One region of the Massilia paldalensis genome, then DNA from elsewhere that is predicted to be linked to it. Evidence: riboswitches for the same ligand, from Rfam matches in the RefSeq annotation. Region 1 holds a riboswitch; the other holds the start of a gene.
The links. A riboswitch is a leader RNA that binds a small molecule or an ion and turns the genes downstream of it on or off. The one in region 1 is predicted to bind cobalamin.
Positions count from the first base shown of each region.

Region 2: it holds a riboswitch for cobalamin, as region 1 does, so the genes downstream of both, ACI1V7_RS01185 (TonB-dependent receptor) here and ACI1V7_RS12340 (TonB-dependent receptor family protein) in region 1, are expected to answer to the same signal.

Region 1 covers NZ_JBJCIU010000002.1:577,409-581,260, reverse strand. The annotation lists gene ACI1V7_RS12340 (TonB-dependent receptor family protein) at 1-1,914, opposite strand, end outside; cobalamin riboswitch at 1,994-2,229, opposite strand; gene ACI1V7_RS12335 (M1 family metallopeptidase) at 2,355-3,852, shown strand, end outside.
Region 2 covers NZ_JBJCIU010000001.1:257,589-261,440, forward strand. The annotation lists gene eda (bifunctional 4-hydroxy-2-oxoglutarate aldolase/2-dehydro-3-deoxy-phosphogluconate aldolase) at 1-350, shown strand, start outside; gene ACI1V7_RS01180 (Rhs element Vgr protein) at 366-914, shown strand; cobalamin riboswitch at 979-1,205, shown strand; gene ACI1V7_RS01185 (TonB-dependent receptor) at 1,289-3,355, shown strand; gene ACI1V7_RS01190 (SDR family oxidoreductase) at 3,459-3,852, shown strand, end outside.

The DNA of each region.
Region 1 (3,852 bases):
GCGGCAGCCGAAGGCGTTGCTGAAGTAGTGGCGGTCGGCCAGGTTCAGCCCCGCCGCCGCCAGTTCCCAGGCGCCCAGCTTGATCGCGTAGCGCGCGTCGACGGTGGCGTAGGACGGGATGCGTGCGGCGCAGGCGTTGGTGAAGTCGCTGCCGTAGCGCTGGCTGTCGACCCACTGCACGCCGGCATCGGCCGACTGGCCATTGCCCGGCACCCAGGAAACGCGTGCCGTCAGCACGTTCTTCGGCACCAGCACCAGCTCGCGGCCCGCGTTCGGACCGTCGGTGAACTTGGCGACCACGTGCTGCAGGTGGGCGCTGGCGCGCCAGTCGCGGGCGATGGCGGCCTCGGCGTCGATCTCGACGCCTTCGCGGCGGGTCGGGTCGAGGTTGGTGTTGGCGCCCCAGCCGCCCAGCAGCGTCGGGTCGTAGAAGATCTCGTTGTTCAGCTTGTGGCGGAAGGCGCGCGCCGTCAGCTTGCGCCGGGCGTCGCCCAGGGTCGCGCCGAATTCCAGGTCGTGCGAGGTCTGCGCCTCGAGGATGTCGGCGCTGTCGCGGTAGCCGTTCTCGTCGACGTTGGCCACGCGGTAGCTCTGCCCCGCCTTGACATACAGTTCCAGCAGCGGCTGCACGCGGTAGCTGGCCTGCGCTTCCCAGGCGTTCTGCGACTGCGAGCGGTCTTCCGCCGCCGCGCCCGCCAGCACGTCGGCGTAGTCCTTGTCGAAGGTCTCGTGGCGCGCGCCGATGGCGATGCGGCCGTCGTGGGCCGGGTCGAAGCGCAGCTCGTTGCGGAAGTACACGGCCTTCGAGGTCTGGCTCGCGTCCGCGCTGGAGAAGTCGGATGTCGTCTCGCGCTTCCAGCGGATCGCGTCGACGCCGACCACCAGCTCGTCGAGCATGCCGCCGACGGCGCCGACCCAGCGCGCGCGCGGCGAGAACTGGTCCTGGCGGCCGTCGTAGGCGCTGATCGAGGTGTAGTCGGTGAGGTAGTTGGAACGCACCCTGCGCTCGCGATGCGACAGTTCGGCGGCCAGGTCGACGTTGCCGATGCGGTATTCGCCGAAGGCGCTGACGCGGTCGGTGTCGAGCGAGCCGAAGTCCTTCTGCGTCAGCGACTGACGCGGATTGTCGTCGAACTGTTCCAGCGTCAGCGAGCCCGGCAGGCGCGAATCCTGGCGCGCGCTTTCCACGCGCAGGCCGGCGCGGCCGCCGTCGAAGCGGGTCTGCACGCCCAGCGAGAACGTGGTCTGGTCGAAGTCGCTGTTGTCGCGGTAGTTATTGCTGCCCTGGCGCGCGATGCTCAGGTCGGCGCCGACGGGGCCGGTGACGGCCGACAGCGAGGCGCGTACGTCGTGCTCGCGGAACTGCCCGGCCTCGGCGAACACGGAACCGTGCAAGCCCTGCTCGCGCGCGCGGCGCGTATGGATCTGGATCACGCCGCCGGTGGCGCCTTCGCCGTACAGCACGCTGCCGCCGCCGCGCACGATCTCGATGCGTTCGACGGTGTCGATGGGAATCGTCGACAGCACGGTATTGGCGAGTTCGTTCTCGTTCAGGCGCACGCCGTCGACCATGATCACCATGTTCTGCGCGCTGTTGGTGCCGAAGCCGCGCAGGTCGAGCGCGAAGTCGGGCGAGGAATCCAGGCTCTGGCGGCCGAACACGCCGCCGATCTTGCGGATGGCGGCATTGACGTCGTTGACGCCGGCGCGGCGGATGTCGTCCTGGGTGATGACGGTGGCGCCGATCGGCTGGAGCTGGTCGACGCTCGGGAAGCGGGCGCCCGTGATGACGACGGTGGACGGATCGGACTGGGCCATGGCGGAGGCGCCCAGCAGGGCGGACAGGGCGAAGGCGCAGGCCAGCGCGAGCGGCTTGACGGCCGGCGCGCTACCGGAGGAGGCAGCTTGGTTCATTGAGTATTGTTCGAATTCGGTCGTTTGCACCGGCGCGCGTCCCCGCACGCCGGCAAGCATGGAAGCGGCGGCGCACGGCCGGCTTCCCCCTCGTCTGGCCGGTATCCGGGCTGGCAAGACGGACCGCCCCGCCTTCCCGTGCGCGCGGCGCGGTGGCTGTCGGGGTGGCTTGTCGCGGCATGGGGCCATGCGGCGATGCTTGCTTACCGTTGCGGGGGCAGCACAGGTTGGCGCGTCGCCGGGGGCGGACGCGCTCCATGTTTCCCGTTTAACTTGCGCGAGACGCGCGGGAGCACCAGAACCGGCGAATTATACCTGCCCATTCGCCGTCCTCCCATGCATTCCAGCCAGGGTTTCGCGCATTCCATCGCAAAAACCGCCTGTTCGCCCGGCAACTCCTCTATAGTCGTCACAACAACATGATACGAAGGGGTTCTTGCATGCGTTTGCGTTTCAACCCGACGCCCGGAGGCTGGCTGCGCGCCGGCGCCATCGGCGTATTGCTGGCAGCGGGCGCCGTGGGCGTCACCATCGCCGCCAACCACCTGGCCGCGCCCGCGACACCATCGGCCGCGTCCGCCGCCGTTCCCGCGGCGCCGGCCCCGTCCGCCGACGGCATCGCGCTGGCCGCACCGGACGCCGCCGCCGTGCGTGTGGCGAGCAGCCCGGATGCCTGGGGCGGGATCCGCACGGGCACGGAAGCGACGCTGTCCGACCGCGTCGTCCACTACGACATCGACGCCACCCTCGACCCGGACAAGCACACGGTGACAGGCCGCCAGAAGCTCACCTGGCGCAACCGGAGCCAGGTGGCCGTGAAAAGCGTTTACCTGCACCTGTACATGAATGCCTTCGAAGGCAGCGGCAGCACCTTCTTCACCGAGAAGCTGCAGCGCGACGCCGCGTTCCGCTCCGGCGTCGACATCAAGGAAGGCGAATGGGGCCACATCGCGCTGCAATCGGTGGCCCAGGCCGGCGCCAGGGTGCCCTGGACCTTCGTCCACCCGGACAACGGCCCCGCCACCGACCACACCGTCGTGCGCTTCGACCTGCCCGCCGCCGTGGCGCCGGGCGCGTCCACGACGCTGGACATCGACTTCCTAACCAAGCTGCCGCGCGTGATGGCGCGCACCGGCTACTTCGGCAGTTTCCACCTGGTGGGCCAGTGGTTCCCGAAGATCGGCGTGCTGGAACTGCCGGGCGAACGGGGCGCCACCGCGCCGCGCTGGAACGTCCACGAGTTCCACCTGAATTCCGAGTTCTACGCCGACTTCGGCAGCTACGACGTGCGCATCACGGCGCCCAAGGCCTATACCGTCGGCGCCACCGGCGAACGCCAGGGCGCGCCGGTGGAAAAGAACGGCATGCTGACCCATCGCTACGTGCAGGGCGACGTCCATGACTTCGCCTGGACGGCCGACAAGCGCACCGCGAAACCGCTGGTCGACACCTGGACCGGTCCGGGCAGCCCGCCCGTGACCATCACCGTGCTCTATCCGCCCGAATACGAGGCGAGCGCGAAACCGGCGCTGAAGGCGTCCAAGGATTCGCTGACCTATTTCTCGAACACGCTGGGGCCCTATCCGTACAAGACGCTGACCGTCGTGATCCCGCCGCACAACGCCGAGGAAGCGGGCGGCATGGAATACCCGACCTTCTTCACGGCCGAGGGCTACGCCAACGTCGATCCCGGCACCATCAACCAGTACGGCCTGGACTTCGTCACCATCCACGAATTCGGCCACGGCTATTTCTACGGCATCCTGGCCTCGAACGAATTCGAGGAACCGATGCTGGACGAAGGCCTGAACGAATTCTGGGACGACCGCATGCTGCGCGACCGTGGCCAGGCGATCTTCGCCACCACGCCGCGCCTGCGCAAGCTGGGCTTCGCGCCGAGCTTCCCCGTGTTCGACGTCGAGCGCCTGGCCGCGCCGC
Region 2 (3,852 bases), on a different contig from region 1:
CGGCGCTGATCGACGCCGCGAAAAAGAGCGGCCTGCCGCTGCTGCCGGGCTGCATGACCCCGTCCGAGGTGATGGTGGCGCGCGAAGCCGGCTTCAAGCAACTGAAGCTGTTCCCGGCCGTGCCGGCGGGTGGCGTGGGCATGCTCAAGGCGATCGCCGGCCCGCTGCCGGACGTGACCTTCTGCCCGACCGGCGGCATCTCGCAGGAGACGGCGCCGCAGTTCCTGGCGCTGAAGAACGTGGCCTGCGTGGGCGGCTCCTGGCTGACCCCGGCGGACGCGATGAAGACCGGCGACTGGGACCTGATCACCGACCTGGCCAGGTCGGCCGCCAGCCTGCGCGCTGCCTGAGGAAGTCGACAGCCCATGCGGCGCCTCGCGCGGCCGATGACCGCGAACGAGATCGGGATGGCGTCGCTGCTGTTCGGCGACGCCATCGACTATGGACGCGTGCGCGTCCATAACCGCCGCTACCTGCCGCTGGTCCAGCCGCGCAACTGCGCGATGACGCCCAACGGCAGCATCTATTTCCACCACTCCTGCTTCCTGCCCGACTACACGGCGGGCGACCCACCCACCATCCACTGGTTCATGCACGAGATGGTGCACGTGTGGCAGCACCAGCTGGGCTATCCCGTCAAGCTGCGCGGCGCCATCCGCATCGGCCTGTCGTACGGCTACGAGCTGCGGCCGGGCGCGCAGCTGTCGGACTACAATATGGAAGCCCAGGGCGACCTGCTGGCCGATTACTTCGCCCTGAAGCACATGCACCGCCCGCGCGTGATGCGCCAGCGCCGCCACGCGAGCCAGTTGCCGCTGTACGAGCAAGTCCTTTCGCGCTTCCTGGCCGATCCGTCGGACCGCGAGAACCTGCCGCGCGGGATGTCGCGCAAACTCATCCGCATTCCTGCCTGAGTCCGGGCCCGGACGGTCCGGGAGGACCCCGGCGTCGGATGATTGTCGGCATCGCAACTGCACCCTTATAATCGCCCCGTTTGGTGCCCGCGCGCTTTTCATGCGCGCAGTTAAACGGGAAACACATGGCTTGCCGGCGCCGCCGCCAGGCCAGGGTGTGCTGCCCCCGCAACGGTAAGCAAGCGTCGTCTCGCGACGACAGGCCGGCTCGATGACCACTGTGCGTTCGCATGGGAAGGTGAGCCGGTCCGCCTTGCCAGCCCGGATACCGGCCAGACGGGTGGTGCGTGCGTCGGCAGACGCGCGCGCTTTTCAATCGTGCCCACGGGGAGGTGGGCGGGATTGCGCTTCATTCATCCATCATGAAAAACACAATGATCCTCGCGATCGCGGGGGCGTCGTGCGCCATCGCGCATGCGCAAACCCAGGCCGGCAGCCAGACTGCGGAATCGACCGGACCCACTGGATTCACCAGCGCCGTCCACGTGCTGGGCCACTACGACAATGGCGTCGGCACGTCCGACGCCGCCAGCGAAGGCACCGTCACGGCGTCGCTGATCGCCAACCGTCCGGCCCTGCGTCCGGGCGAGATCCTCGAGTTCGTCCCCGGCGTCATCGTCACCCAGCATAGCGGCGACGGCAAGGCGAACCAGTACTTCCTGCGCGGCTTCAACCTGGACCACGGCACCGACTTCGCCACCTTCGTCGACGGCATGCCCGTCAATATGCGCACGCATGCGCACGGCCAGGGCTACACGGACCTGAACTTCCTGATCCCGGAACTCGTCGGCCGCGTCCATTACCGCAAGGGCCCGTACTACGCCGACGAAGGCGACTTCGCCTCGGCGGGCGCCGCGCACCTGGGGCTCGTCGACAAGCTCGATGCCGGCATCGCGGCGTTGACCGTGGGCGCGCACGACTTCCGTCGCGCCGTCGTCGCCGACTCGGCGGCCGCGGCGGGCGGCAACCTGCTGTATGCGCTGGAGCTGGCGCACAACGACGGCCCGTGGCAGGCGCCGGAAGCCTTCCACAAATCGTCGGCCCTGCTGCGCTACAGCACCACCATCGGCATCGACCGCTTCAGCGTCACGGCGATGGGCTACAAGGGCGGCTGGCATGCGACGAGCCAGGTGCCGCTGCGCGCCGTGCAGGACGGCGCCATCGATGCCTTCGGCGCCGTCGACCCGAGCGACGGCGGCCGCACGGCGCGCTACAGCCTGTCCACGGAATGGCGCCGCCGCACGCAGGACACGCTGACCGAGGCGCATGCCTATGCGCTGCGCTCCGACCTGGCGCTGTACAACGACTTCACCTACTTCCTCGACGACCCCGTGAACGGCGACCAGTTCCTGCAGACGGAACGGCGCAAGACGGCGGGCTTCGACGTTGCCCACACGTGGTTCGGCCAGCTCGCGGGCCGGCCCATGAACAATGCATTGGGCGTGCAGGGCCGCTTCGACCGCATCGCGCCGCTCGGCCTGTATGCGACGAGCGGGCAGCGCCTGCTGGACACGATCGCCGAATCGCGCGTGTCGGAATCGAGCGGCGCTGCCTGGTTCCAGAACACCGTGCAATGGACGCCATGGCTACGCTCCATCGCCGGCCTGCGCTACGACCGCTACCGTTTCGACGTCGCCAGCTCGATCGCGGACAACGCGGGCCGCGCTGACGACCACGTCGCCTCGCCCAAGCTGTCGCTCGTGTTCGGACCATGGGACAGGACAGAATTCTTCGCCAACTACGGCGAGGGCTTCCACAGCAACGACGCGCGCGGCACGACGGCGCGCCTGTCGCCGCGCGAACGGGTGCCGGTCGATCCGGTGACGCCGCTGGTCAAGACGCGCGGCGCCGAGATCGGCGCGCGCAGCGAGATCGTGCCGGGCCTGCAAAGCTCGGCGGCGCTGTGGACGCTGCGCTCGGCGTCCGAGCTCGTGTTCTCGGGCGATGCGGGCGACACGGCGCCCAGCCGCGCCAGCAAGCGTTCCGGCATCGAGTGGAACAACCATGTCGTGGCCAACCGCTGGCTGCTCCTGGACCTCGACCTGGCCTGGTCGCGCGCCCGCTACACCCAGTTCGATCCGGCCGGCGACCGCGTCCCCGGCTCGGTCGAGAAGGTGGCGTCGTTCGGCGCCACCGTCAACGACGTCGGGCCGTGGTCTGGCGCCTTCCAGATGCGCTACTTCGGACCGCGTCCCCTGGTCGAGGACGACAGCGTGCGCTCGGCCACGACGGCGATCGCCTACCTGCGCGTGGGCTACCGCGTCGACCGCCGCTGGCAACTGACGGCCGACGTGTTCAACCTGTTCGACCGCCAGGCCAGCGACGTCGACTACTACTACACGTCGCGCCTGCCGGGCGAGCCGGCGCAAGGCGTGGACGGCATCCACACGCACCCGGTGGAGCCGCGCACCGTGCGCCTGACGCTGCGCGCCAGCTTCTGAAGCAGCCGGGGCGGCGCCGGAGCTTGTGACCCGGCACCGTCCTGCACCGATCGCGGAGAGCCGTTATGCTCATGGCATTTCCCATTGCTTCGAGAGGACAGGCATGCATACCCCCTACAAGGCGCTCGTGGTCGGCGCCAGCGGCATCATCGGCAACGCCGTCGTGCAGGAACTGAAGGGACGTCCCGACTGGACGGTGCGCGCGCTGCCGCGCACCCTCGTGGATGGCGTCGAGAGCATCAAGGCCGACCTCACCGATGCCGCCGCCACCGCCCGCGCGCTCGAGGCGGCGCGCGACACCACCCACGTGTTCTACGCCGCGCTCAAGGGCGGCAGCGACCTGCTGGACGAGGAACGCATCAACGGCGGCATGCTGCGCAACCTGCTCGACGGCCTGAAGGCGGTCGGCGCGCCGCTGCAGCGCGTCGTGCACTACCAGGGTGCGAAGGTGTACGGCGTGCACCTGGGCCACGCCCACGCACCGTTCTACGAGGACG